One region of the Bacillus sp. F9_6S_D1_P_5 genome, then DNA from elsewhere that is predicted to be linked to it. Evidence: riboswitches for the same ligand, from Rfam matches in the RefSeq annotation. Region 1 holds a riboswitch; the other holds the start of a gene.

Evidence for each region. Region 1 has a riboswitch for thiamine pyrophosphate ahead of tenA (thiaminase II). Riboswitches for the same ligand answer to the same signal wherever they lie in the genome.
Region 2: another riboswitch for thiamine pyrophosphate. It lies ahead of thiM (hydroxyethylthiazole kinase); the one in region 1 lies ahead of tenA (thiaminase II).

The regions. Positions count from the first base shown of each region.
Region 1 is NZ_JBTREW010000045.1:1,368-12,286, forward strand. Features, by position in the region: gene ACUXEY_RS27785 (ABC transporter permease) at 1-1,632, shown strand, start outside; gene ACUXEY_RS27790 (lipoprotein BA_5634 family protein) at 1,699-2,370, shown strand; gene ACUXEY_RS27795 (DUF3914 domain-containing protein) at 2,445-2,786, opposite strand; gene ACUXEY_RS27800 (esterase/lipase family protein) at 3,050-4,291, shown strand; gene ACUXEY_RS27805 (homoserine dehydrogenase) at 4,379-5,419, shown strand; gene pdxR (MocR-like pyridoxine biosynthesis transcription factor PdxR) at 5,585-7,033, shown strand; gene ddlB (D-alanine--D-alanine ligase) at 7,038-7,952, shown strand; TPP riboswitch at 8,025-8,130, shown strand; gene tenA (thiaminase II) at 8,255-8,944, shown strand; gene ACUXEY_RS27825 (heterocycloanthracin/sonorensin family bacteriocin) at 9,239-9,448, shown strand; partial or broken gene ACUXEY_RS27830 (ABC transporter permease) at 9,509-9,592, shown strand; gene ACUXEY_RS27835 (hypothetical protein) at 10,174-10,368, shown strand; gene ACUXEY_RS27840 (hypothetical protein) at 10,582-10,719, opposite strand.
Region 2 is NZ_JBTREW010000011.1:100,087-120,909, reverse strand. Features, by position in the region: gene ACUXEY_RS15385 (FAD-dependent oxidoreductase) at 1-1,326, opposite strand, end outside; gene desB (Delta(10) desaturase DesB) at 1,909-2,994, shown strand; gene ACUXEY_RS15375 (amino acid ABC transporter permease) at 3,048-3,740, opposite strand; gene ACUXEY_RS15370 (ABC transporter substrate-binding protein) at 3,884-4,678, opposite strand; gene ACUXEY_RS15365 (amino acid ABC transporter ATP-binding protein) at 4,826-5,548, opposite strand; partial or broken gene ACUXEY_RS15360 (HAMP domain-containing protein) at 5,759-6,109, shown strand; gene ACUXEY_RS15355 (methyl-accepting chemotaxis protein) at 6,101-7,051, shown strand; partial or broken gene ACUXEY_RS15350 (BBE domain-containing protein) at 7,084-7,285, opposite strand; gene ACUXEY_RS15345 (glycoside hydrolase family 13 protein) at 7,464-9,131, shown strand; gene ACUXEY_RS15340 (PTS transporter subunit IIBC) at 9,337-10,974, shown strand; gene ACUXEY_RS15335 (endonuclease/exonuclease/phosphatase family protein) at 10,979-11,770, shown strand; gene ACUXEY_RS15330 (YhgE/Pip family protein) at 12,077-14,938, shown strand; gene topB (DNA topoisomerase III) at 14,979-17,168, opposite strand; TPP riboswitch at 17,444-17,553, shown strand; gene thiM (hydroxyethylthiazole kinase) at 17,617-18,432, shown strand; gene thiE (thiamine phosphate synthase) at 18,449-19,108, shown strand; gene ACUXEY_RS15310 (alpha/beta hydrolase) at 19,180-20,115, shown strand; gene ACUXEY_RS15305 (anaerobic C4-dicarboxylate transporter family protein) at 20,174-20,823, opposite strand, start outside.

The DNA of each region.
Region 1 (10,919 bases):
ATGTCAATGAGACAGCTTAAGAAGTTATTGTTAATTGAAAATATGTTAATTGGACTTGGCTCAATTTGTATTGGGATACTCATTGGCCTCATATTTTCTAAACTAGTTTTACTAATAAGTGCGAGTGTATTAATGATTAGTAATGGCTTACCTTTTTATATACCGGTGCAGGCTGTATTATTAACAGTTTTCACGTTTCTTGTCTTATTTTTAATCGTTTCGTTAGTTACATTTAAAACGGTTAAAGTAACCGAACTTGTGGAACTTATTCAAGCTGGAGAAAAGCCAAAGCCTGAACCGAAAGCTTCAATAATATTATCGTTACTTTCTTTAATTAGTATAGGGTATGGATACATTTCAGTATTTCGCTTTATTCAAAATCATAGTTTTATTATGCTCGTAATGGGTGTACTCTTAGTAATTATAGGAACGTACTTTTTATATACACAATGTAGCGTTTATATATTGCATCTTGCGAAAAGGAGTGAATCTTTCTTTTTAAAAAGAACAAATATATTAACGTTTTCAGAATTAATATACCGTATGAAAGATAATGCAACGATGTTTTTTATAGTGTCTATTATTTCAGCGGTTGCTTTTACAGCAATTGGTACGACAGCTGCTATTGGGAATAAAGAATTGGTAAGGATGACAAACCCATATACGTTTCTATATGTAGGACCTGAAAAAGATAAAATGGTGGATAAACATCTCTCTATTATAAAAAAACATCTTGCTGATGCGAACATTCCATATCGAACGGCTTCATCTTCTTATAAATATACAGAAAGTAATGTATATGTAATGAAGTTAAGTGAATATAACGAACTTGCGAGAGCACTAGGATATCAACAAGAAACAATTGAAAAAGAAGATGAAATATTACTAATCCCTGGAATGGTATCACAAAAACAAGAATTTAAAAATGGTGATTATAAAAAGAATATTGAAGTCATTGAAGGAGATTGGATAAAGACATTTCGTGTGAAAAAAGCTGTAGAAAATTTAGTTTTACCACATGATACGAGCGGTATTTTTATCGCAGTTCAAGATCGTGTATATGATGGTATTCCTTTTAATACCAATCAAGATGATGTAGTTATTCAACATCGTACATACGGATTTGTTGTAGATGACTGGATAAAGACGAAAGAAATTTCAAATCAATTAAATAGTATATTCGATGAAGATGCAAGAGAAGGTAATTTCTATTTTCAAGCTTTGACTTTAAGTTTATTAGAGGCAAAACAAACGAATGGATTATTATTGATGGCAAGTGTTTTAGTTGGAATCGTCTTCTTCACATTTGCCGCTAGTTTTATTTACTTCCGGTTATATACTGATTTGGATCGCGATCAACAACAATATAAAATGATTTCGAAAATGGGATTAAGTAAACGGGAGTTGAAAAAAGTTGTAACGAGACAGTTATTATTAATGTTCTTTTTACCGATTATCATTGCAGTAATTCACACAGTGGTTGCTTATATGGCATTGCAACAATTAGTCGATTTTTCTATTTTAAATAGTTCTATTGTAATTTTAATTTCATTTATTTGTATACAAGTTTTATATTTCTATATGACTCGTTGGCGTTATTTACAAAAGCTTTATAAAACTATGGAACAGTAGGGAATATGAGCAAGTAAGACTGCATAAAAGCATGTAAAAACAATTTGAGTTATGAAAGGAACTGTGATGAAGAAAATATTATCTATTTTCATTTTAAGTATATTAATGTTAATAAGTTTAAGTGCATGCTCTAAAAATGAAAACAGATTTCCAGCTAACGGTGTATTAATCATTGGAGATGAAAATAATACTTTATCAATTATGAATCGTTATCAGGAAATTACGAAAGAAAATGAAGTGTTTTCTGTGAAAACAGGTACATTTGGACAAGGACAAGTATTAATTTTAAATGAATCTACAGCACAAGCATTGATTAAAACAAAGGTTTTTCGTAAAAGAGAGAATGGATCCCAATTTAGACCTATAGATACGTTACCAAAGTTACCAAAAGAAGGATCGCTTTTGTTGGCACAAGAAGATGAAAAAAATTTAAAAAGTATTGAATTAGAAGGCAATGAGATTGCTGTTAAATACGGTAGTGATGCTTGGATAGGTAACACTCGTAAATATCCAACGCAATGGTATGTAATTGTAGCAAAAGATAGTGTGTATAAAGAATTAAAAGCAAATGAAACGAAAATGCATCTTCTCCACTTGAATGAGTCTTTAGGTGATGAAAAACCTAAAATGTCGACAGATAATACATTAATAAATGAAAAAGTAAAAGTAGAAAAGTTAATTAAAGATCATCAAGGGGAAGTATCATTTCAGTTTGTAACGATTGGAGAAAAATATTAAAAAAGAGTTCGAGGTTGATAGAAATTTTATCAACCTCGAACTCTTTTTAGTTTAGGGCATTCATATAACATAGATTACATTACTTCATTTAATCGAGTCTCGTTTGTTTCTTCAATCACATTTGGATTTTGAACCGAATTATTTTGAGATTCCTTCTCTTTACGGAATTTTTGAAGCATTTCAAGTATCATCCATAAAGGAACACCTTTATCTTTTAGCATCTTCCATAAATCTAATTCATTAAATTTATGCTCAGGTTGTTTCATCTCTTTTTCAGATGAACGAATATCAAATTTGATGGGATCATTTGATTTTTTATCTTCAAGTTTAGTAGAAGAGATCGTATTATGCTCAAGATTAGACGGAGTTATTTTAGTAGGTTGAGATAATGTATGAATATTTAATCCGATTTGCATGCCTTTTCCTCCTTAAGTAATAAAATTAGTTTTCTTGTAATTATTAAAGCTATTTTACATGAGGAAACCACATCTAATTATAAATCCTAATAATCAGATTTACAAGTTATATTGTAAAATTAATTCCTCACTTGAATTAATATTTATCAACATTTGTGTATGTTTTCTCTATATACAATGTATATAAAATACTTTACATTATGTTTAAGTTAAGAACTCATTTTTAATAGAAAAATGTAAACGTTTTATTAGGGGGAGGAAGCATGGGGGAATTATTTTTAAAAATATGTTTATTAGCAATAGGGACTATGTTTTTATTAGTAGCAAAAATAACTTACGCTGAAGAGAAGCAGCAAAATAATTATCCTATCATACTAGTGAATGGATTTGCTGGGTGGGGTAGAGAAGAAATGTTAGGGGTTAAATATTGGGGTGGTGTTCATGATATACAAGAAGATTTAAAAAGAAGTGGCTATACAGTACATACTGCTGCTGTTGGACCTGTTTCTAGTAACTGGGATCGCGCATGTGAATTATATGCTCAAATTAATGGTGGTACAGTAGACTACGGTGGCGCACATGCTGAGAAACATGGACACAATCGTTTTGGTAGAACTTATAGTGGTTTTGCGCCGAATTGGAGTGAAACAAATAAAGTTCATTTAGTTGGGCATAGCATGGGTGGACAAACGATTAGAACATTAGTACAGCTATTAAAAGAAGGTAGTTTTGAAGAAAAAAATTATGTGAAAAATCATCCGAACACGAATATATCACCACTATTTGAGGGCAAGAAATCATATGTTCATAGTGTGACAACATTAGCAACTCCTCACAATGGGACAACACTTGCTGATGGAAGCCTTCTGTTGCCGTTTGTAAAAGATTTACTCATTGCAGCTGCAAGTTTAGGAGGAAACAGTAATTTATCATTATATGATTTTAAATTGGATCAATGGGGGATAAAGAAGAATACTGGAGAGTCCTTTTTCCAATATACTGATCGTATTATAAATAGTTCACTTTGGAAAGATACAAAAGATATAAGTCAATGGGATTTAAGTACAGATGGTGCAAAGGAGCTTAATAATTGGGTAAAGACGCAATCAGATGTGTATTACTTATCCTATAGTGGACATGCATCACAAGCAGCACCTATAACAGGTTTACATATACCTCATATAACGATGAATAAAGTGTTAATGGGCAATGCATTTTTCCTAGGTTCTTATGCGAGATATGAAGAAAATCGTCCATTCATTGATACTTCTTGGTGGCAAAATGACGGTGTAGTAAATACAAATTCTATGATTGCACCTTTTTATAATACTGCTGTAAATAATAATGAGGCTTTACAGATTGGAAAATGGAATCATATCGAAACGAAAGCAAATTGGGACCATCTCGACATGATAGGACTTAGTGTTTCAGACACGTTAGGTTTTTCTAGTATTCAAGAGTTTTATAGAACAATTGTAGAAAAGCTATCAAGATTACCAAAATAGGTAATAATAAAGCGCTCTCGATGGAATTCGAGGGCGCTTTATATTATATTGAAAGAGGGATATGGTAGAAAAATATGGGGGGATATTATGAAAATTAAAGTTGTATTATCAGGATATGGAACAGTAGGAAGAGAGTTTATAAAATTACTAAATGAAAAATATTCATATATATATGAAACATATGGTATAGAGTTAGTTTTAAGTGGCGTTTTAGGTAGAAATGTTGCAATTCATAATGAGGATGGCTTATCTATTCATCACTTATTAAGGTATGGTAGCGGTAGCTCTGCAATTGAAGAATATATTGAACATCATCCGAAGGAACGAGCAACAGATAACATAAGTGGTACTGTACTGGTGGAATCGACTGTTACAAATCTTAAAGATGGAAATCCAGGGAAACAATATATAAAGCAAGCGATTGAGAAACATATGGATATAGTAGCAATTTCAAAAGGTGCGCTCGTTACAAACTGGAGAGAAATAAATGAAGCAGTAAAAATCACAAATGTACGAATTCGATATAGTGGTGCAACTGCTGCGGCATTACCGACACTAGATATTGGGCAATTTAGTTTAGCTGGATGCCATATTGAAAAAATAGAAGGAATATTAAACGGGACTACAAATTATATTCTCTCGAAAATGAATGAGGAAGATATTACGTTTGAAGAAGCATTGAAAGAGGCGCAAAGTAAAGGAATTGCTGAGACGAACCCAATATTAGATGTAAGTGGTTCTGATAGTGCGTGTAAATTGTTACTTTTAACAAACAGTTTAATGGGAGCAGAGAATACGCTTTCAGATATACATATAAAAGGAATCGAACATGTTACGCAACAACAAATTCGAAATGCTAAGGAACATAATAAATATATTAAATTGATAGCTTCTGCATATAAGGATCAGGTTGGAAATGTGGCTCTTAATGTGGAACCGCGCGAAATAGATAAAGATCATCCGCTGGCAAAAGTAAATGGGACAGAAAAAGGGATTACGTTCTTTACCGATACGATGGGGCAAGTTACTACAATTGGTGGTGCTTCTAATCCACGCGGAGCCGCAGCAGCTGCTTTAAAAGATATAATTAACTTATATCGTAAAGATTTGTCACGTATTAACGGGTAGTAAAACTCCTGAGTGGTGAGAGTTAATAATCAATGAGCGGCATGAATCTCCCCTTGATTAAAGCTGCACCCTATAAAACCGTACCGCCCTTTATAAAAAATACATATGTAGTGGACCTTTTGAGAATGAAATAAATATGCAAAAATGATTGTAGGGGGTAAGGAATTGTTTAAAGATTTTAAAGTTGTGAAAGAGCGTCCCGTTTATATTCAATTGAAAGATTATGTAAAAAAGATGATTATGAAAGGGCATTTGCTCGGGAATCAAAAAATCCCTTCAACAAGGGAACTAAGTGAATTACTAAGTGTGAGCAGAAATACTGTTCTTGCTGCGTATGCAGATTTAGAGCAAGAAGGGCTTATTTATGCAGTTAAAGGAAAAGGGAATTTTGTTGCGAAGGTTGATATTTCAAACACTTCGTCTGTTGAAATAGATTGGAAAAATAAACTTAATACAGTTACCTTATTAGCGGATGAATTAGATTTAATGAAACATGGTGTCCGCTGGGAAAAAGGAATGATAGTTTTTAACAGTATTTCTCCGGACGAAAAGCTATTTGATGTGGAAAATTTCAAAAGAGCTTTTCTTACTCGTATGTCCATTGAAGGTGATGTCGTATTAAATTACGGCTACGCAAAAGGTTATAGACCGTTAATGAACTATCTACTTCATTATATGGAAATGAAAGGTGTAGATACTTCAAATAAAGATATATTAATTACAAATGGATTTACAGAAGGATTAGACATTGTACTATCTTCGCTATCGAAAAAATCAGGGCGAGTTATTTGTGAGAATCCGACACATCATGCTGCTTTGAAGTTGTTCCGCTTACATGGCCTTGAAATTCATGGAATTAATATGAATGAAGATGGTATTGATACGAGCGAAGTTGAAAAAAGCTTGCGTGAAAAAGAGTTTGATTTTGCTTATTTAATTCCTTCTTATCATAATCCAACCGGTATTGTTACGAGTTCAGAGAAAAGAACAGAACTGATGAGCTTATTTTCAAAATATAAAATTCCTATTATAGAGGATGGATTTAATGAAGAGCTACGTTATTCAGGTTCACATTTAGCACCATTATTAACTTTTGCTGGCGCTGGTAATAATGTGATTTATATTAGTAGCTTTTCAAAAGTACTATTCCCTGGTTTACGTGTAGGATGGATCATCGCAGATAAAGAGCTAATCCATCATTTAGAAAGTGTAAAAAGAGCAAGAACAATACACACATCAACGCTAGATCAAGCGGTTTTATTTCAATATTTACATGAAGGATATTTTGAAAAATATTTAAAAAAGGCAAGGTCTGTTTATAAGAAAAAATATGAGTTAGCTGTTGGGGCGTGTAACGAGTACATTCCGTTTCAAAGAATGACCGGTGATGGTGGACTTCATTTATTTATAGAGTTAGAAGAAAAAATTCATGCCCGCACACTTTTACAAAAGTGTTATGAGCAAGGGGTTACATTTTCTCCTGGAGATGTTTTTTTCTCTGATGGAGGAGGAGCGAACACGTTTCGATTAGGATTTTCCCGCCTGAAAGAAGAAGAAATAGTTCGGGGAATCAAAATAATCGGTGATACAATAAAAAATGAAATTTGGAGTTGAGGAAATGAGAATTGGCGTTATTATGGGAGGAGTATCCTCTGAAAAACAAGTATCAATTATGACTGGAAACGAAATGATTGCAAATTTAGATAAAAATAAATATGAAATCGTACCAATTACGTTAAATGAAAAAATGGATTTAATCGAAAAAGCGAAAGACATTGATTTTGCACTACTCGCATTACACGGAAAATACGGAGAAGATGGGACAGTTCAAGGAACGCTTGAAAGTTTAGGTATTCCTTATAGCGGCAGCAATATGTTATCTAGCGGTATATGTATGAACAAAAATATTTCGAAAAAGATTTTACGTTATGAAGGAATAGAAACGCCAGATTGGATTGAACTTACAAAAATGGAGGATCTTAATGTTGATGAATTAGATAAGTTAGGATTTCCGTTAGTAGTAAAACCAAACTCTGGTGGTTCAAGTGTTGGAGTAAAGATTGTCTACAATAAAGACGAATTAATTTCAATGCTGGAAACTGTGTTCGAATGGGATTCTGAAGTAGTAATAGAGAAATATATAAAAGGTGAAGAGATTACATGTTCCATTTTTGATGGGAAACAGTTACCTATCATTTCAATTCGGCATGCGGCTGAGTTCTTTGATTACAATGCGAAATATGATGATGCTAGTACAATTGAAGAAGTTATCGAACTTCCAGCTGAACTGAAGGAACGTGTAAACAAAGCGTCACTGGCTTGTTATAAAGCATTGAAATGCAGCGTTTATGCAAGGGTTGATATGATGGTGAAGGACGGTATTCCATATGTAATGGAGATTAATACATTACCAGGGATGACACAAGCAAGTTTACTACCAAAAAGTGCAGATGCAGCTGGTATTCATTATAGTAAACTATTAGATATGATTATTGAAACTTCATTGAGAGTAAGAAAAGAAGAAGGATTTTAAGTAGCAGTATCATGAATACTTTTGACAGTAACATGAAGTATGTTATGATGAATACAATACGAAAATTAAATATTTATCCACTAGGGGGGCCTATTAGAGGCTGAGATCAAATGGAAATTTGAGACTCTTAGTACCTGATCTGGTTAATGCCAGCGTAGGGAAGTGGAAAAGACATTGCTATTTCATCAATAAATACTGTCAATTTCACTTTCTTTATGTCTGTAAAGAAAGTTTTTTTATTTTAAAGCGTTAATAACTGTGGATAAATAACTAAATTAAATAAATTACTTGGAGGGATTTATATGACTTTTTCACAATCATTACGTAAAGAAGTAGATTCAATTTGGGAAGCTAGTTTTCATCACCCTTTTGTAAAAAAACTTGGTGAAGGAACGTTAGATTTAGCTAGTTTTCGCTATTATGTGCTTCAAGATTCATATTATTTGAGTCATTTTGCTAGAGTACAAACGTTAGGGGCTGCAAAAGCACAGGAATTAGAAACGACTGCTCGTATGGCACACCATGCTCAAAATACATATGAAGCAGAATTATCTTTACATGAGAATTTTGCGAAGAAACTAGGGATTACACAAGAAGAAAAAGATAATTTTATTCCTGCTCCAACCGCATACGCATATACTTCACATATGTATCGTGCGGCGTATGAAGGGCATTTAGGCGATATCATCGCAGCAATTTTACCTTGCTATTGGTTGTATTATGAAATTGGAGAACGTTTAAAAGAGTGTCAGCCAGAAGAGCCAATTTATAATGAATGGATTTCTGCTTACGGATCTGATTGGTTCCGTACATTAGTTGAAGAGCAAATTACACGTTTAGATATTATCGCTGAAAAGGTGACAGAGTCTGATCGTAAGCGAATGAAACAGCATTTTATTATTAGTAGTCAATATGAATATTCATTTTGGGAAATGGCTTATACGTTAGAACAGTGGCCAGTGAATACAGAAGTAAAAGATGTAATTGGATAATGAGTAGGGGTATTGCTATTCATAGGTATGGATAATAACTATGTGTATGATTTTACAAAAGAAGTATCACAAAAAGACGCACCATTCTAAGTGCGTCTTTTTTCAATTTATAAAAATGAGCCCATGGAAAAAACAACCTAAAAATACGTATATGAACAAGGTGCATCATCTACTGATAGGTCATATTTTGTAGGTGTACGTATTGGACTTAGTTTATAGCGCTATCTCTACTTAGATTTAACGAACAGAAATATCGGAAAGCATTGAAAAGGTTGAAATGTATAAACGGAGGTCATGAAAATGAATAAGTTTCAACAAGAACTACAAGCGTTAAGCCTTAATGATTACCAGTCTGGAAATATTGTGTATTGGGACCAACTAAACCAATATCCATATTACTATATTGAAGATGCTGCTCGTCGTTGTGGAGGTTGTGGAGGTCGCTGTGGTGGTTTTAATGGTACTACTGATACAACTGGTACTATTGTAACATATGAATATTGATAATTGAAAAAAGGAATCCATTTATGAAGCATTATATAATTTTTATAAATGAATTTAATTAAAACACATGTAACTGGAGTTATTTCAAATGTAGAAAATAGTACACATTTTGAAGCCGCAAGATTTCCGTCTCCAAAAGAATAAGTAGTATGAAATCTCGTCAGTAATTTTTTCTAAGTAAGGTCCTAAATTTATATTTGTCTTGCATAAATGCAGGACTTTTTTTCGATAAAAAAGGGGACGTTTCCGGGGATTTCTCAAAACAGAATCAAGATTACGCTATACCTATACAGTTCTTTGAAAAAAGAATAGTGTGGGGATAACCTATCTATACGTTCATAATCCATGATCATAGCCCATTTATCACAAAACGTTACCGGAGAACGGGCAAGGGCTGTAAGAATCCGCAAGAAGGACGAAAAGACCAATTTCATTTATATATTCAGCCACGGTGCATATGTATCGCGGCTTTTGTGTTTCTTATTGAGTCTGGTCAATTTGCTGGGTTGATTGGTGATACAAAATATTTTTTCGTAAAATTCCCAAAAACGTCATTTTCAATTTGTACGATTTATGTGTCGGGTGGTAAAGTTATCTCATAGGAGCCCGGGAACCTAGACATAATTGGATATACATAATATGAGGGGAAGTAACGATGAGTGATAAAGTATAAGGAAAAATTAAATGTAAAGAATGTAATAAGGAAATAGGATGGTACTGTATTTATGGGAATCCTATTAAATCGAGATTATGAAGTAAATTTGCTTGATGAAACCAAAGTAGGTGCAAAATTATTTAGTAGGAAATTTCAACTGAAACCTCATGAATACGGTTTGTACTGCCCTGAAGATGACTGTGGGGTATATAATACATTCTCGTATTCAGAAGAAGATTTAATTAGTAAAGGAGCGAGAAGATGAACCAATAAACGGGATTATTCCCTCAGGCTCACAATAGATACATCCACCGTTACCGTTTCGCACAGTATCATCCGAACCTCCATTATCATCGTTAATTAATTCCCCACAAAGATATCCATAAGAAGGATAAACATCACCATCACACGTATCTTGGTAATTCTGAACAGCTATAGTTACAGTTTGTGGTTCGTCTGTTTGATTAAGTGCAGAAACTTAAATAAAATCAGCGGCAGCATTACGGAATAAAGGACCTGATGATAACGTTTGATTGCGAAGTTCACAATGACAATCGCACTTTTTACGTTTCTTACGATAGCACTTATGTGAACGGTCGTAATAATAGTTTGACATATTAAGTACGTACCTCCTTTTTAGTATATGCTATGCGAAGAGTAGGAGGGGGAGATTGGACAGTAATCTATGGCTGTTTAGGAGAAAAGTAAGACGTAAATAGAAAAGACCATCTCATTTAGAGTGATATTATCCCCTTTAGGTAGACAGTGTGAAAAAGACCATGTATACACATGGATGTTACACTATTACTTGGAGGG
Region 2 (20,823 bases), on a different contig from region 1:
CCCGTTAACATGTACGACAGATCCTTCACCAACTTCGAGATCTTCTGGCTTGCGTAATGCGGTTTCAATCTTTCCTTCAATTAAATGTTTCGCAACATCAATATTTTGGGAGAGGAACGTTTTTATATCTGGATTTGCATGAAAGCGTGAAGGTGCATACAGTTCTTTATATGGACTGTGTACTTTTAGAATAGAATCCTTCAGTAAATGAGCGGCAGCAGTTCCAGTTGTCATTCCCCATTTACGATATCCAGTTGCGACAAATATATTTGGATTTCTTTCGTTAATATGTCCGATATAAGGTAGCTTATCTAGCGTGATTAAATCTTGTGCTGACCATCTATAAGGAACTTCATCTACTCCAAACGTTGCTTCCGCAAAAGAATACAGTGCTTCGTAATGAAGCATCGTGTTTATTCCTTGTCCTGTTTTATGACTTTCTCCGCCAATTAAAATTAACTTTTCACCATTGTTTGTTGTATAGCGTAAGGAACGTTTTGGATCATCAATACTTAAATACATGCCACCTGGATAATCTGTTTTCGCTTTAATAGCAAGAGCATAAGAGCGTTCTGCGTACATTCGTGTAAAGAAAAAGCTATTCGCATCATAAAAAGGAAAATGTGAACAAGAGACAATATATTCACAAGTGATGCGATGTCCGCCCTTTGTAATGACTTGTGGATAATCACCCTTTTCTACATCAATAGCTGTAGTTTGTTCATAAACTTTTCCGCCCATCTCCACAAACTTTTCTAAAAGTGTTTTCAAATAAAGAAGGGGATGGAATTGTGCTTGATTTTTCATGACAAGTGCAGATTGTACTGGAATTGGAATCGATAGAGATTGAACATAGTCACAATGTATATTTAATTTTTGATAGGCTTCATATTCTTTCGATAAATTTCTTAATCCATTATCAGTAGTTGTATATAAATATGAATCTTCATTTGAGAAATTACAGTCGATTTTATATGTTTGCACAGTTTCATTAATAAATTGTAGAGCATGATTATTTGCTTCATAGTAAAGCCTAGCTTTTTCCAAACCGAAATGATTTATTAATTCATCATAAATTAGATCATGTTGAGCTGTTACCTTTGCTGTTGTATGCCCAGTTGTTCCGTTTAAAATAAGACCAGAATCAATTAAAACAACATCGATGCCTTCTTTCGCAAGTAAATAGGCAGTAGTAATACCTGTAATACCAGCACCGATAACAGCAACTTTCGTTTTTACATTTTCGGATAAAGGGGGAAAAGTAGGGATTTGAGTAGATTCAATCCAATAAGATAATGGGAATTGTGGAAATGTATCGCTTGTCATTATAGAAACCTCCCGATTTTAGAACAATTTTCCTTTTAATATTTCCATAAGATATGAAATTCATGTGTGCTGTTTTAGGGAGGGGCTATTTTTATTAAAAGAAAGATAAAGTTATTTTAATATAATTTTTGATGTTGTCGGTATGAAGAGATAGGAGTTGTGTAAAGCTAGATTTAGGTGAGTTTATTTGTTGTTTACACAGAGAATTCTTGAATAAGTTAGAGTCTATAGTATATTAGTGTATGTATATAGATAATGGATGAAACCTTATAAAATCTATGTTTTTTCTTTAGTGAAATAAAGTATAATTATAAAAATATAACCAACTTTTATTACTAGGTCATAAAAGTTGTTGACAATATAGAAATTCTATTGATATGATTCATCATGTGGAAAGGTTGATAGAGAGTAAAAAGAGAAATGTTTTTCATTGATAATAAAAGCGAAAAAATAAGTGACGATAGAGTGAGTATATTTTCCTTATACATAGATGCTTTTTTAATCACCTAGTAAAATCAATCTGGAAGCAAGAATTGATATATGTAAGTTGCGCAAGGCGCGGCATAAGAAAGGGGCAAAAGGATGAAGGAGCTTCATACGTTTGGGTGGTATGCAGCACGTGTATCACCACATTTGCCGAAAAAAGCATTTAAACCAGTTCCGACTCGTTTATTTGGTGGACTGGCTTATTTGCTTGTGGCATTGGCGGGATTAATATCGATTGGTGTATTTGAATTGAATGTGTGGGCGAATCTAGGAATTGCGATTGTTCTTGGGTTATGTTTTGCTTCACTTGGGTTTTTAGGACATGAAATTTTACATGGAACTGTTGTAAGAAAGGCATGGCTTCGAGATTTCTTAGGAGCAATTGCGTTTATGCCATTATCAACAGGACCTAAACTTTGGAGAAAGTGGCACAATGCAACGCATCACGTTCATACACAACATGAAGAGAATGATCCAGATGCATGGCCTACACTTGAGAAGCTTAAAAAGAGTAAGTTTTTGAGCTGGGTATATCGTATGCCTCTTCATGTACGTTCATTCTTTAGTTTTCTGTCACTAACCATTCAATTTACATTGCATTCGACTCGAATGTTCTTTCATTTTATAAAAGAATTTAAGTCATCCAATCAAAAATCTGTATGGCTTCAACTTCTTTTGCCTTGGACAGTTTGGATTAGTTTATTGTTTATTATGGGACCTGGAAAATGGTTATTTGCATATGTGATTCCGTTGTTAATTGCTAACTTTATTGTAATGGCATATATCGCAACAAATCACCGCTTAAATCCAATTGTTCCAGTAAATGATCCGTTAGCAAACTGTTTGTCAGTAACAGTGCCGCGTTGGGTAGACGTTTTACATTTCAATTTCTCATATCATACAGAACACCATCTGTTCCCTGCTATGAGCTCTAAATACTATCCGTTAGTAAAAGAGAAAATTAAAGAAATGTGGCCGGAACGCTATCATGAGATGCCAATGACAAAGGCTTTGGCAGCGCTATGGAATACACCACGTGTGTATTATCAAGGAAGTGAATTAGTAGATCCGCATAGAGAGCATTTCTATGGTTCTTTAGGAAACGGACTAGATCCTCATAATATTTCATATCGTGAGGAACATATAGAGGAAGAAGAGAGTATTAAAAAGATAAATCAGTAAAAATTGATATATGTTGTAGTGAAAAAGCAAGCCATCTCAGGCTTGCTTTTTTTTTATAAAGAAACTTCCTTTTTTTTCTTTGCACTAACTTGAATTGAATTTGTTTCTTTTCGCTGTAGTCGTTTTTCTAAAAGATTAACAAAATAAGTAAATAGAAGAACAAGTACGAGGTAATATAAACCAACGATTATGTATGTTTCTAATTGTTGGAAGTTACCTGCAGCAATTGATAAACCTGATCCCCATAATTCGGATAACCCTACATATGCAACGAGGGAAGAGTCCTTTAACCCAATAATAAATTGATTTCCTAAAGGAGGAAGAGATTGACGAAATGCTTGTGGCAGTACAATACGGCGCATCGCTAAAGGATAAGGCATACCTAGAGAACGAGCAGCTTCCAATTGTCCACGGTCAATAGATTGGATGGATCCGCGGAAAATTTCAGTAATATATGCACCGTTATGGATTGCTAAAGCAATTGCTCCTGCCCAAAAAGGAGTAAAAACAACAACGGATGTAATTCCAAAATAGAGAATGGCAATTTGAACAATTAAAGGTGTACCACGAATAATGGCGATGTATACATGAGCAATACTATTTAAAACTTTATTGTTAGAGATGCGAAAAAAAGCGAATAGTAATCCAATTAGTGAACCGAGTAATAGGGATGTTAGTGTTAGTTGTAATGTGATAATAGTAGCCTTTAAGAGTGTGGGATAAGTAGACATAAAAATTTCAAACATATGTGTCACCTCATATTGTATGGATTTTGGTAGGGAATGAAATGCCCCACTGATTATTATCTCGGACTACTTGGGAGTTTTACTGCCCAGAAATAGCGAGATAAAAAGTGGGGCATAATTTATGAAACATTTGAATAGCTAATTTACTTCGTTTTTTCCTCTTCCCCAAGAATGTTACGTCCAAACCATTTTTTACTGATCTTTTCATACGTACCATCTTTAATAATTTCATCTAAAGCTTTATTTACTTTCTCAACCATTTCTTTATCATCTTTACGAATCGCAATTCCCATTTCATCAAGGTTTAATGGTTTACCAGCTTCTTTTATATTTGATTTACCTTCTTTGATCATACGTAAACCAACCATTTGATCTGTGATTACTGCGTCAATACGTCCAGGCTCTAAGTCCATAAGTGCAGTAATATCGCTATCGTATTCTGTAATTTGATCTGTATGTTTTGCAACAAGGTCTTTAAAGGTACTAGCTTTTACAACACCAATTTTCTTACCTTTCAAATCTTCTGGAGAAGAGATAGATGCATTCTTTTTAGCAACAAAAATTTGGGCGCCAGAACGATAATAAGGATTTGAGAAATTAACAGCTTTTAATCGTTCTTCTGTAATTGCCATACTACCGAGTATTGCATCATACTTTTTTGCTTTGAGACCTTGGATTAGTGTTTCCCACGGATTTGTAATAGGAGTAGGTTTCATATTCATTTTTTTCGCAAGTGCCTCACCTATTTCTACATCAAAACCGGCAAGCTTTCCGTCATTTTCTTTATAGTTAAAAGGTTTATATAAACCACTCATTGCATAACGAAATTCTTTTTCACCATTTGAAGAAGTAGTAGAGCTTTCCTTACTACAGGCTCCTAATATGAAGGATGTACATAATGTAATACTCGCAACAATAGTTAATAGTTTTCTTTTCATAAAACCCCTCCTATATATTGATCATACGGATGGTTTTAAGTATGGTATTTAGATATTGTATTTAGATATTGTATTTAGATATTGTATTTAGATGATTAGTTGTGCACCGTATGAATGTATTTCTTTTTGTTTGAAACAGAAGTTACACTATAAAACGTTGCGTAAAAATTGTTTTGCTCGTTCATGTGATGGAGCTGAAAAGAATTGCGCTGGCGGAGCATCCTCTACAATTTTTCCATCATCCATAAAAATGACGCGATCAGCTACATCTCTTGCGAAATTCATTTCATGAGTAACAATAACCATGGTCATTCCTTCTTCAGCAAGTTCTTTCATAACTTGCAGTACTTCTCCAACAAGTTCAGGGTCTAAGGCTGAGGTAGGTTCATCAAATAGCATAATTTTAGGATTCATAGCAAGAGCTCGTGCAATGGCAATGCGCTGTTTTTGACCACCTGAAAGGAGGTGGGGCGTTACAGCTGCTTTATCTTGTAAGCCGACTTTTTGCAGAAGTTGATTTCCGATTTCCTTTGCATTTGCTGCTTCTAATTTTTTTACATGAATAGGTGCTTCTATGATGTTTTCTAGTGAGGTCATATGGGGAAAGAGGTTAAAGTGCTGAAAAACCATACCGACATTTTCACGGACTTTGTTTAAATTTGAATGCTTTGGATCAATTCGTTCACCTTGTAAGTGAATTTCACCTTCATCGTACATTTCTAAAAAGTTAAGACAGCGAAGTAATGTACTTTTACCGGAACCACTGGCACCAATTAAAACAACAACTTCTTTTTCTTGTACTTCTAAATCAATTCCTTTTAAAACATCAAGTGAGCCAAATGATTTTACTAGATTTCGAACCTGAATCATACAAAACCCCCAGTCAAAAATAAATTTTACAAATGTTGCCCCTTATTTCTGTTATTAGTCACAAATTGTCAGAATCCTTTATTTTTTTTAGTGGATTTGATATTCAAGGAAATAATAATTTTTCAAATCCCTATATCCTTCTATAATGAAAATATGGATAATAATATATAGGTAGTATTTATATTGCTTATAAAAAGGGGGAAAGAAAAAATGGAAAAAGAAAGGAAGAAATTTTCCTTTGGCTTACGTATGCAGCTTATGCTATTTACTACAATTTTAGCTTTTATTACATATTCGACAAGTTTAATTTTTATTTACGTTATATATGATTATTTTCAAGGTTATGTAAGTCAAACCGTTTATAATATCATTGTTATGCTATTAGGTGTAGTATGGTCTGGAATTTTAGCGTATGGAGCAGCAATCTTTTTAATTAAACCACTTCGAAAGTTGGAGGAGGCTGCGAGGAAAGCAGCCGATGGCGATATTCGTGAAGATGTCCCGTTACCAAAAACAGACGATGAGATTAAATCTTTAAGTGTTGCATTTAATATGATGCTAGGAAACTTAAGAGGCATGGTACAAAATATTGATACTACATTTTCGTATACAAATAATCAAGTTCAGCAAATTAGAAGACAAACAGGGGAAGCGACAAAGCAAGCGCGAGGTGTTTCGGAAACTCTTGCAGAGATTTCTTCTGGAGCTGAGCAATCAGCGGCATCAATTCAAGCGATTGTTTCTGCTGTTGATACAACAACTTCTATTGCAAGTGAAGTAGAAGAAAAAGCAAAACAGTCTGATGAGTTGTCTTTAGAAATGGTTCAAGCTTTAGGACAAAGTACACGTGTCTTTACTTCTTTAATTCAAGGTATTCAAACGTTGGCAAAAGAAAATGAAAATTCGATGCAAAATGTACAAAAGTTAGAAGACCGAATGAAACAAGTAGAACATATTGTTTCTGTTGTGAGTGAGATTGCGAGTCAAACGAATTTATTAGCACTAAACGCTTCTATTGAGGCAGCTCGTGCTGGAGAGCATGGAAGGGGCTTTGCAGTTGTAGCTGAAGAAGTACGTAAACTTGCTGATGAAAGCGATCATTCTGCGAGAAATATATCGCAATTATTACGGAATATGCAAGAGGAAGTGCAACAAGTCGCATTTAAAATGACAGAGCAAGTAAAAACAGCTAAAGAAGAGGCGAAACGTGGGGAAGCTACGGAATTAATTTTAAAAGAAATGTCATCAAGTGTTATGGAAGTAGCCGATGCAACGAAGAAAATTAGTGGCTATATGAACGAACAAGTGAGGCACATTCATCAAACTGGAGCACAAACAAAGGCTGTAGCAGCAATTGCTGAGGAAACATCAGCTGGTTCACAAGAAGTGGCGCGTGTGACGTTGCAACAATCTAAAAATATGGTAGTAATCGATGAATTACTAAAGGATTTAGAGCAGCAAGCGGCGGACTTGAAACAAACAATTGAACGATTTTCAATGTAAAAAGGAAGAACAGCATTCTGTTCTTCCTTTTTTTACGTATGAAAAGGAGGGATACTTTGTTGAAAACGAAAAACATTGCACGGATCATATATGGTTTTCACTTTACGCAATCTTTGAAAGTTAGATCCATAATATTTGCCAATTTCTAATGTCGATATCGGGCCAATTGACATAGTCACCTAGTGTATAAGGGTCTAAGCTTTCTCGTAAATCTTTAACCCAGCGTATGTAACGTGCGTGGACAAGAGAAGATAAGGAATGAGATTTAATTTTGTGAGAAATAAAGCATAAGAATAAGGAATCTACATAGAGTTCAATGAAAACAGTTGCAAACTATTCATATTTTGTTATGATAGTGTTACGAAAACGTTTGCATAAAAATTCCGATGGGATGCAAAAGGAGAGAATGACTATGAATAAGACATGGTGGAAAGAAGCGGTTGCTTATCAAATTTACCCACGTAGCTTTATGGATTCAAATGGTGATGGTATTGGAGATTTACAAGGTATTATTACGAAACTGGATTATTTAAAAGATTTAGGTATAGATGTAATTTGGATTTGTCCAATGTATAAGTCACCTAATGATGATAATGGTTATGACATTAGTGATTATCAAGATATCATGGATGAGTTTGGTACGATGGAAGACTTTGATGCTTTACTAGATGAAGTTCATAAGCGTGATATGAAGCTTATTATTGATTTAGTTATTAATCATACAAGTGATGAACATCCATGGTTTATTGAATCCCGTTCATCTAAAGACAATCCGAAGCGTGATTGGTATATTTGGCATGATGGCAAAGATGGTACGGAACCAAACAACTGGGAAAGTATTTTTAATGGTTCGGCATGGGAATATGATGAAGTAACAGGACAATATTATTTACACCTATTCTCGCGTAAACAACCAGATTTAAACTGGGAGAATAAAGAAGTTCGCGAAGTGTTATACGATACAGTTAATTGGTGGCTTGATAAAGGAATTGATGGTTTCCGCGTGGATGCAATCAGCCATATTAAAAAAGAAGATGGCTTCAAAGATATGCCAAATCCAAAAGAACTAAAGTATGTACCATCTTTTGATAAACATATGAATGTGGATGGTATTCAACCTTTATTAGAGGAGTTAAAAGAAAATACATTTTCTAAGTACGATATTATGACTGTTGGTGAAGCGAATGGCGTTAAGATTGAAGATGCTGAGCTTTGGGTTGGAGAAGAGCAAGGTAAGTTCAATATGGTATTCCAATTCGAACATTTAAGCTTATGGGATGCAGAGAAGAAGAAAGATCTTGATGTTGTAGGGTTGAAAAAGGTATTAACGAAATGGCAAAAAGGGTTAGAAAATAAAGGCTGGAATGCTTTATATATTGAGAACCACGATAAGCCACGTATCGTTTCAACTTGGGGAGATGATAAACAATATTGGCGTGAAAGTGCAACAGCTCTTGGAGCGATGTATTTCTTTATGCACGGTACACCGTTTATTTATCAAGGACAAGAAATTGGGATGACAAATGTTCAATTCCCAAATATTGAAGATTACGATGATGTAGCAATTAAAAATTTATATCGTGAGAAAATTGCAGAGGGCGTATCACATCAAGATATGATGGAGATTATATGGGCTTCTTGCCGCGATAATTCACGTACACCTATGCAGTGGAACGATGAGATGAATGCTGGCTTCACAACAGCAGGTGCACCTTGGTTTGGTATGAATCCAAGCTATAAAGAAATTAATGTTGAAAAGCAAAAGAATGAAGAGAACTCTATTTTCAATTTCTATAAACAAATGATTGCCTTGAAAAAAGAGCACGATGTACTGAATTACGGTACGTACGATTTACTTTTAGAAGATGATCCGCAAATTTATGCATACACTCGTACATTAAATGATGAAAAAATCGTTGTAATTAGTAATATCTCAAAAGAGGAAGCTGTATATAATGAGGGTTCATTCGCACTAGAACGCAAACGTTTGCTTTTAAATAACTATGAAGTTGCGGAACATGAACAAGTAACTACAATCACGTTAAAGCCTTATGAAACAAGGGTTTATCGTATTTCATAATAAAAAAGGATGCTCTTAGAGCATCTTTTTTTATGAAAAAAAATAAATTTCTATTGCAAAGTGAAAACGCTTTTATTAAAATAGATTTATGAAAACGGTTGCGTAAAGATAAAAATGAAGTAACATAAGGAATCGTTTTCATAATAGAAACAGAAATTATAATTTAAATCATTACGTTGTTATAAATAAAGGGGAGGAAGAACAGATGAAAATTACGTCTTTTGATTTTTGGCAAAAGTTCGGGAAAGCATTATTAGTTGTTGTAGCTGTAATGCCAGCAGCTGGTTTAATGATTTCTATCGGTAAGTTAATTGGGATGTCTGCTGGGGATGTTAACGCAGTTCATACAATCGCTCGCGTAATGGAAGACATCGGTTGGGCAATTATTACAAATTTGCACATCTTATTCGCGGTAGCAATTGGGGGATCTTGGGCGAAAGATCGCGCAGGCGGTGCATTCGCAGCGCTATTAGCATTCGTCTTAACGAATAGAATTACAGGAGCTATATTTGGCGTAAACGCTGAAATGTTAGCGGATTCAAAAGCGAAAGTTTCTTCAGTATTAGCAGGAGATTTAATTGTAAAAGATTACTTTACTTCTGTACTTGGTGCACCAGCATTAAACATGGGAGTTTTCGTAGGGATTATCACAGGTTTCTTAGGAGCTACTTTATATAACAAATATTATAACTATAACAAACTGCCACAGGCATTAGCATTCTTTAACGGAAAACGATTCGTACCATTCGTTGTAATTGTTTGGTCTACAGTTACTGCAATTGTATTATCACTTTTATGGCCATTCATCCAAAGTGGATTAAATGAATTTGGTCGCTGGATTGCAGCTTCAAAGGATAGTGCACCAGTTGTTGCACCATTTGTATATGGAACGTTAGAGCGTTTACTATTACCATTCGGTTTACATCATATGTTAACGATTCCGATGAACTACACAGAGCTAGGCGGAACATATACGATGTTAACTGGCTCAAAAATTGGACAAGTTGTAGCAGGACAAGATCCTTTATGGCTTGCATGGATTACAGATTTAAATAACTTATTAGCAAATGGAGATACAAAAGCATATAACGATCTATTAAATAATGTTGTACCAGCCCGATTCAAAGCTGGACAAGTTATCGGTTCAACAGCAGCGTTAATGGGTATTGCATTCGCAATGTTCCGTAATGTTGATAAAGAAAAACGTGCAAAATATAAACCAATGTTCTTATCAGCAGCATTAGCAGTATTCTTAACAGGTGTAACAGAACCAATTGAATTCATGTTCATGTTTATTGCTCCAGTATTATATGTTGTATATGCAATTACAACAGGACTTGCATTCGCATTAGCGGATTTAATTAACTTACGTGTTCACGCATTTGGATTTATTGAGTTAATTACTCGTACACCGATGATGGTTAATGCAGGACTAACAAGAGATTTAATCAATTTTGTTATCGTTTCATTAGTATTCTTCGGTCTGAACTTTACATTATTCAATTTCTTAATTAAAAAGTTCAACTTACCAACACCAGGACGTGCAGGTAACTATATTGATAATGAAGATGAGTCATCAGAAGGAACAGGAAATGTACAAGATGGTTCATTAGCAACAAAAGTTATTGATTTATTAGGTGGAAAAGAAAATATTGCTGACGTAGATGCTTGTATGACTCGTTTACGTGTAACAGTAAAAGATTTAGATGTTGTTGCACCAGAAGCACAGTGGAAACAAAATGGTGCTTTAGGACTGATCGTAAAAGATAAAGGTGTACAAGCAGTATATGGTCCGAAAGCTGACGTATTAAAGTCAGACATTCAAGATATGTTAGGTGCGTAATAATATGAAATTGCTAACTTTAAACTGTCACTCTTGGCAAGAAGAAAATCAAATAGAAAAGATAAAATATCTTGCTAAAGTCATTCAAGAAGAACAGTATGATGTGATCGCATTGCAAGAAGTAAGTCAGTCGATAGGGGCTGAAAATGTATGCGGTAACAAGAAAAAAGATAATTTTGGACTTTTACTATTAGAAGAGTTAAAAGCGTTACATGTAAAAGATTACAATATTACTTGGGATTTCTCTCATATTGGTTATGATGTGTATGAAGAAGGATTAGCGATTGTAACGAAACATAATGTTGTAAAAGAAGATACGTTCTTTATTTCAGAAAATAAGGATACAACGTATTGGAAAACGCGCAAAATTGTAAGTGCAACAATTGCTTATAATGGTAAGAACATCACGTTTTACTCTTGCCACCTCGGTTGGTGGAATGATGAAGAAGAGTCATTCACAGGTCAAGTTGATCGTTTAATGGAGCGTGTAAGTCGTAACGAACTTTCCTTCTTAATGGGTGATTTTAATAATAACGCCCGTTTGCAAGGTGAGGGTTATGAATATATGATGCAAAAAGGTTTGTATGACACATATGAACTAGCAATAGAGAAGGATGAAGGAACAACTGTCCAAGGTGAGATTGCTGGTTGGGATGAAAATAAACATAATTTACGCATCGATTTAATATTGTGTAACCAAAGTGAAAAAGTTCGTTCTTCAAAAGTTATTTTTAATGGTACAAACCGAAAGGTGATTTCAGATCATTTCGGTGTAGAAGTACAAGTAGATATATAATAGAAGAAATCCTCACAGATGATGAAAAGCTGTGAGGATTTTTTTAAGGAATACAAGTATTTCCAAGAGAAAATACTTGTATTTTTTATGACATTTCCTATATATTTGTTATTATTGAATGTAAAACCGATTTGGTCATTTTGTATTCATACTTTGACTGACTTCGTTATATAATGTAGTAAGTCAAAGTTATTGGGAAAAAATAGTTCGTTTTTGGTTAATCCACGATGTAGAAAGTGATATAATTGCAAAATGTATGTATCATTTTCTAAAGAAGGAAAAATATATAATTAGGTGATAACTTCTATGAAACAAATTTGGCGTATTTATAAGACAGATTTACGGAATGTAGCTAAACATTGGGCTGCAATTGTTATTGTTTTAGGATTAATGATTTTACCATCGTTATATGCATGGTTTAACATTAAAGCTTCCTGGGATCCGTACGGAAATACAAAAGAGGTTCCCATTGCAGTGTCTAACCAAGATGCAGGCTCTAATTTAAGAGGGAAAGATATTAATATCGGGGAAGAAATTGTAGATTCTCTTAAGAAAAACAAAAATCTTGGGTGGAAATTTGTAGATGAAAAACAAGCAATTCACGGAGTTGAGCGCGGGGATTACTATGCAAGTATTACAATTCCAAAAGATTTCTCTGAAAAGATTGCAACTGTTCTGGATGAAAATCCGCAGAAACCAGAACTGGATTACTATGTAAATGAAAAGGTAAATGCGATTGCACCGAAAATTACAGCAAAAGGTGCATCAGGTATTACAGAAGAAATTAGTAAAAACTTTGTTAAAACAGCAAACGGTGAGATTTTTAAAGTTTTTAACGATCTTGGAATCGATTTAGAAACAAACTTACCAAGTATCGAGAAAGTAAAAGATCTTGTATTTAAGTTAGAAGCGCAGTTCCCAGAAATGAATACACTGATGGATAAGGCGTTAGATGATGCGACTCGAGCAGAGGATATTGTGAAAGTAGCACAAAAAGATTTACCTGTTGTAGAGAGTGTCATAAATGATGGACAGGAAGCATTGGCGAATTTAGATAAGTTCTTTGCAAGACAAGATCAAACATTAAAAAATGCTCCAGGGAAGATAAGAAATGATTTAGTAGTAGCACAAGGTGTTATGGATAGTGCAGCTGCATTTACTGACTTTTTAATGAATCCAGGTGTTGATTTAAACATTCCTGATTTCTCTGGAATGAATGGACTACCTGAATTCCCTGCAAGACCAGACCTTTCTAAGCTGAATAGTGATGGTTATAAGGGAATAGCACAAAATATTAATCAAACAGTAAATAATGTTTTAAGCTCATCACGTGCAGGAACAGCTTATGGGAAAAGTGTTGTAAATGGATTGCAAAATGGTCAGTTTGATCCAGAGCAAGCAAAGAAAGATTTAAATGCAGTATCAGATCAACTGCAAGCTCGTACAGAAAATATTTCATATCTTATTAATATATTTACTGAACTTCAAAACTCAGCCACGACTGATTTTGGAAAAAGCTTCTTCCAGGGGCGAGTGGATCGCTTAACTAAGCTTAAAGGTAGTATGGAAAATGCAAATAATGGCATTAAAGATATTGTAAGTGTTATCGGTACAGGACAAGAAGTAAAGAAAGATGTAACAGATGTAGCAAATCAAAAGTTAGATGCAGCAAATGCATTAATTGATCAAGCGGAAAAAGATTATAATGAAACATTTGTAGCAGATTATAAAAAAGCAGTTAGCACTGTAGATCAAGCTAAAGCAAATGCGAATGAAATATATGATAATGCAAAAGCGGATTATGAGAAAGCAAAGAATAGCCTTGAAAGTACTAAATCTAGTGTTCAAAAAGCATTAGAGGATGTACAAAATAGAGGTGTTAATGGTTTAGAAGGTTCGAAGGAAGCCTTAAAAAGTTTAAATGGTCAATTCCAAGCTGGAATTGGTTTAATTGATGATATGATTCCTGTTCTAGAAAGTACAAATAAGGTTTTAGCAGATGTAAATAGTGATAAAAACCTTAATAATGGAATTGCGAAATTAAATAAAGCGAAAAGTAGTCTGCAAAAAGGTGTAGAGGCAACGAATAAGGGAATTACACTTCTTAACAATGGCCAGAAACCTACAAAAGATGTAATTGAAAGTATTAACAACGCTGCGAAGGGCGGATCAGCTCAATTAACGGATGTATTATCGACGTATGATTCAGAAATTGTACCTAATTTCAATACAGCAATTGCTCGTACAAAAGAGATGTCGAAAAATACAACTCAAATTTTAAATGATGCAGACAAAAAGCTTCCAGATGTAAAAAAACTACTAGAAGATTCATCAAAAGGCTTAGTAGATGGTAAAAAGAAATTAGCAGACATTAAAGCTGAAATGCCGGAAACTGAGAAAAAGATTAAAGAATTAGCAAATAAAATTCGTGATTTTGAATCTGAAGAGGATTTAAAAGACATCATACGTTTATTGAAAAATGATGTTGAAAAGCAAAGTGACTACTTTGCGAATCCAGTAAATTTAAAAGAGAATAAATTATTTGCGATGCCGAACTACGGTTCAGCAATGTCACCATTCTATACAGTGCTTGCATTATGGGTAGGCGCATTATTAATGGTTTCATTATTAACAGTAGAAGTACATGAAGAGGGCGCGAATTATAAGAGCCATGAAATTTACTTCGGACGTTTATTAACATTCTTAACGATAGGTCTTTCACAAGCGTTTATCGTATCAATGGGAGATATATTCTTACTCGGTACGTACGTAGTCGATAAGTTCTGGTTTGTATTATTTAGTTTATTTATTGGTGGGGTCTTCGTTTGTATCGTATACTCACTCGTTTCTATTTTCGGAAACGTTGGGAAATCGATGGCGATTATTTTACTTGTACTGCAAGTAGCAGGATCGGGCGGAACATTCCCAATTCAAATGACACCAGCGTTTTTCCAAGCGATTTATCCGTTCTTACCGTTCACATATGCAATTAGTGCAATTCGTGAAACAGTAGGTGGAATGCTGTGGGATATTGTAACTCGAGATTTACTTGTGTTAAGTGCTTTCGTAGTAGTTATGATTGTTGCTGCGTTATTACTGAAAACACCAATTAACAAATCAAGTGAAAAATTCGTTGAGAACGCAAAAGGAAGTAAAATCATTCACTAAAATAAAAGGTTCCTACCGATAGAGGTAGGAACCTTTTTGTTTAATCAAATTTTAATTTTTTTAACGCTTCTGCGAACGGGTTGTTTAATGGTTCTTCTTCTTTGTTCTGTTGTTTCATGTATTTTTGAACGTCGCGCTTATCAGCTTTATTTCCAGATTCTTTTTTACGTCTCTCTTGGAATGTGGAAAGTTTTTCGCGATAGCCACATTTACATGCAAAGATTTGTCCTGCACCTTCACCACGTAATTCTAACTTCTTCTTACATTGCGGACAGCGAGCGTTTGTTGTACGAGATACATTTTTACGGTGACCACATTCACGATCTTGGCAAACGAGCATCTTTCCTTTTTTGCCGTTTACCTCTAGCATTGGTTTACCGCAGTCTGGACAAGACTTCGTTGAAATGTTGTCATGCTTATATTTTTTATCACTCGATTTAATTTCAGATACAATTTCTTTCGTATAGTTCTTCATTTCTGAAATGAACACTTCTTTTTTCAGTTTACCTTTTGCGATAGCCTCTAGCTTTTGTTCCCATTCACCAGTTAGTGTAGGTGATTTTAATTCTTCTGGTACTAAATCAAGTAACTGACGGCCTTTTGAAGTAATGTGAATATCTTTACCACGTTTTTCAATTAAGAATGAATTGAATAGCTTGTCGATAATATCAGCACGCGTTGCTACAGTACCTAATCCACCAGTTGATTTTAATGTATCAGCAAGTTGTTTATTTTGCGTATCCATATATTTTGTAGGATTCTCCATTGCTGAAAGTAAAGTCGCCTCGTTAAAACGTGCAGGTGCTTTCGTTTGACCTGATGTTTGCATAATTAACTTTACAGTTAATGTATCGCCTTTTTCGATGCGAGGTAAAAGTTGCTCTTTTACGTCATCCATTACATCATCATCTTCAAAGCGGTTTTCATATACTTCTTTCCAGCCGGCATGTAAAATTGTTTTTCCGCGTGCAATGAACGTTTCATTGCCAACTTTTGTACGTAACGTTAGTTGCTCGTATTCGAATGCTGGGAATAAAACAGCTAAGAAACGTTTTACAACTAAATCATAAATTTTACGTTCTTTATCTGTGAAGGCGGAGAAGTTAACGTATCCTTCAGTCGGAATAATTGCGTGATGATCGCTTACCTTACTATCATCAACAAATGATTTATTAGCCTTAATAGGCTTTTGTAATACTTTATGTGCTAAAGGACGGTACTCTCCAACTCCACACGCCTTTAGACGTTCTGGAAGTGTTCCAACGATATCAGATGAGATATAGCGTGAATCTGTACGAGGGTACGTTAACACTTTATGTTGCTCATACAATTTCTGCATAATGTTTAATGTTTCTTTTGCAGAGTAACCGAACTTTTTATTTGCATCACGTTGCAATTCAGTTAAATCGTAAAGACCAGGAGAGAATGACTTCTTCTGTTTTTTATCAATTTCCACAACAGTAGCATTATGTTTATCTAAAACTTTTACAATATCATCAATTTTTTCTTTATTAAAACTGCGGCTATTGCCGTTAGTATCTTGCCAAGTTAGCTTTAACTGATTCGTCGTTTGTGCTTCGATGCCGTAGTAAGTTTGAGCTTTGAAGTTCTTTATTTCATCTTCACGATTAGCAATCATAGCGACAGTAGGTGTTTGCACACGGCCGCAATTCAGCTGGGCATTAAAGCGAGTTGTTAGAGCTCGAGTCGCGTTAAGACCAATGTACCAGTCAGCTTCTGAACGTGCGACAGCTGAAGCGTATAAATTGTCATATGCTTTACCTGGTTTTAAATTTGCGAAGCCATCTTTAATTGCTTTATCAGTAACAGATGAAATCCATAGACGTTTGATCGGTTTGTTAACTCGAACTTTATCGATAATCCAACGAGCGACTAATTCTCCTTCGCGCCCAGCATCTGTCGCTACAATAATGTCATTTACATCTTTTCTAAGAAGCTGACTCTTCACAGCATTAAATTGTTTACCAGTTTGTTTAATAACCGTTAATTTCAAACGCTCGGGTAGCATCGGTAAATCTTCTAAATTCCACTTTTTATATTTCACATCATAGCTTTCTGGATCTGCTAATGTAACGAGATGGCCTAAAGCCCAAGTTACAATATATTTACTACCTTCAAGGTAGCCGTTTCCTTTTTTATCGCACTTCAGTACGCGAGCAATATCACGTGCAACGGAAGGCTTTTCAGCGATTATAACGCTTTTTGACATATTAAAAACATCCTTTCAAATTTCCATACGTTAACTATAGCATACATCTTCTTGAGATTCAGTTTCGCTCTAGATTTGAACGCTTTTTAGTGGAGTGAACAAAATCTGTTTGAAATCAAATGCTATCGACAGAACATAGTATGCACCATGATGAGACTATGAAAAAAGATACTTATTTATTATGCTTATTGTTTTATTAGTTTCCTCTATATTAAATAGAAAAGTAAAGAACTTGTTATTTTATTAGAATAAGAGTAGACTTTGAAGTAGAAGAATAATAAGCACATGGGAGTTTGTGGATGCAAACTGAGAGTATGACTAATCCGTCATTGACCATTTGAACCTGTTGGATAATGCCAGCGTAGGGAGAGTGTAAAAGCACATGTTCAGGCACTTTGCGTACGCGCAAAGTGCCTTTTTGTGTATCTCCCATCACTATAGTTAGGGGATGAGAAGGATGAATATGAAAGAAATTAGTAAAGTAGTGGATTTGGTGAGAGAATCTAATCCGCTCGTTCATAATATTACAAATGTTGTTGTAACAAATTTTACAGCTAACGGCTTGTTAGCGTTAGGAGCATCACCTGTAATGGCGTATGCGAAAGAAGAAGTAGCAGAAATGGCTAGCATTGCTGGAGCGTTAGTATTAAATATGGGGACACTTCGTCCTGAAGAAGTAGAAGCGATGTTACTTGCGGGTAAATCAGCAAATGTGAACAATGTACCAGTACTGTTTGATCCAGTTGGTGCAGGAGCAACATCGTATCGAACAGAAGTTGCGAGACATATTCCAGCCGAAATCGAATTAGCAATTATTCGCGGAAATGCAGCTGAAATAGCGAACGTTATTAATGAGAGATGGGAAATTAAAGGGGTAGATGCTGGTGCTGGAAATGGCAATGTCGTAAGTATTGCAAGGCAGGCAGCGGATGAATTAAATACAGTAGCGGTGATTACTGGAAAAGAAGATGTTGTTACGGATGGAGAGCGAACGATTCTTATTCGAAATGGTCACTCTATTTTAACGAAGGTTACGGGAACTGGTTGTTTACTAACTTCTGTAATAGGAGCATTTGTAGCAGTAGAAACGGATTATGTAAAGGCAGCGGTAGCGGCATTAACGTTTTATGGTGTAGCTGCGGAACTGGCAGCTGCCAAGACTGTGGAAAAGGGACCTGGTAGTTTCCAAGTTGAATTTTTAAATCAGTTAGCGAATACTACTTCAGGTGATATTGAGAAGTACGGGAAGATTGAGATTATATAGTAAGGAGGGGAACTAGATGCCGCGTATTACAAAGGCTAAAATGTCTGGATTATTATCAGTATATTTTATTATGGGAAGTAATAATTGTACGAATGATCCACTACAAGTATTGAGAGATGCACTGGAAGGCGGTATAACAATTTTTCAATTTCGTGAAAAGGGGGAAGGCGCTTTAACGGGAGAGGAACGTATTTGTTTCGCGAAAGAGCTACAAGCAATTTGTAAGGAGTACGGTGTACCATTTATCGTAAATGATGATGTGGAACTAGCTCTCGAGTTAGATGCAGATGGCGTGCATGTTGGACAAGATGATGAAGGAATTACTTCTGTTCGTGAGAAAATGGGAGATAAAATTGTTGGTGTATCTACACATACAATTGAAGAAGCACGCTGGGCAATTGAAAACGGAGCTGATTATTTAGGTGTTGGTCCTATTTTCCCAACGAGTACGAAAAAAGATACGAAAGCTGTGCAAGGAACGAAAGGTTTAGCTCATTTTAGAGAGCAAGGAATTACAATACCGATCGTCGGGATTGGTGGCATTACAATTGAAAATACAAATTCAGTTATAGAAGCGGGTGCGGACGGTGTTTCTGTTATTTCTGCGATTAGTTTAGCGGAATCTGCTTATGAAAGTACGAAGAAGCTAGTAGAGGAAGTAAGTAAGAGTTTGTAGAAAAAAGCTATGTAGTATTAAAATGCTACATAGCTTTTTTCGTATTAATCATTAGAAATAGGGGGGATTATTTGAAACGAAATAGGTTTGTAGAGTTGCAGAATGAGTTGTTTCGTTTATTTGAAAAAGGGAAATTTGATGCCATTTATAGATGTATAGGTGAAGCGGAAAGAGAATTTCCTGAAAGAATAGATAAAACGAGTTTTTGGAAAGCTTGTGCATATTCAGTAGAAGGCAAGGATGAAGAGGCGATTGCTATTTTAAATGGAGCTATGCAAAAAGGGATATGGTGGAATCCCCATACACTTATGTATGATGAAGACTTAAAGGGATTGCAAGATAAACCAGGTTTGAAAGCAATAGTAAAAAGGTGTGAAGAAATATTTAAGAAACAGCAGTTAACAGCTAATCCGGAGCTATACAGTTATGGGAATGAAAAAGCAAAAACTGGCTTATTTTCTTTACATTGGAGAGGATCAAATATAAATGATTTTGCACCATATTGGTGTGAAGAAGAAATACTAAGTGAGTATATGTTAGGTTTTTCTCAATCCTCACAAATATATGGGATGAACTCTTATAGTTGGGATAATCATGAAATAGCTATAAAAGATGTTATGACAACTTTTAATGAGTTCACAGATAAGTATAAATTGGGAGATATCATTATTACAGGAGCTTCTCAAGGTGGGAGTATAGCAATAGAGTTAGCGTTAAAGAATATGTTAGGGACTCAAAAATTTATTTCAGTTATACCTGCTATTCGAGATGTAGAGGCGATTGAAAGGATGGTTGTATCAAGCCAGGTAGCAAATATGAAAGGATATATTATTACGGGAGATAAAGATCCATTTTATGAAAACACACTTCAATTAATGTCTATGTTTGAGAAATATAATGTGGACTGTAATTTAATTGTGAGAGAAGGCTTAGGTCATCTTTTCCCAAAGGACTTCACGCAAATATTAAAGAACATAATAGAAGAATGGACAGTTAAAAATCTTTAAACAAACGTTTGATTAAAAAAGCACAAACCCTTTAAGAATGTAGGTTTGTGCTTTTTCTTTAAAACATAATTGATATTAAGAGCATTCCAATTCCGATAGAAGTGAATGTTGCAATGAGGCCTGGAATCATAAAGCTATGATTTAAAACATATTTACCAATGCCAGTTGTACCAGTGCGATCAAAGTTGATGGCAGCAACGATTGTTCCATAGTTTGGAATGAAGAAATATCCATTTACTGCAGGGAACATCGCGATTAGTAGTGCTGGTGGAATACCGAGTGATAATCCAAGAGGCATTAAAGCACGTACTGTTGCGGCTTGGCTATATAGTAAAATAGATAGAATGAATAATGCGATGGCAAATAGCCATGGTGCACTTGTTACTAGGTGCTGAATTGATCCTTGAATCATATTTAAGTTTCCATTAAAGAAAGTATCTCCCATCCAAGCGATACCGAAAATAGCAACAACTGCTGTTGCCCCTGCTTTAAAGACGTTACCAGACACGATGCTTTCTACATTTGGTTTACAGAAAATAATAATAAGAGCTGCGATCGTTAACATAACCATTTCAATTGTGTTTGGCATGGAAAGACGAACTAACTTCCCGTCAACCATCCATCCTGGACGAAGTGCCTCAAACGAACCGAGAAGTACAACAAGAAAAGTTGCTACTAAGAAAAGGATAACGGATAGTTTAGCGCCTT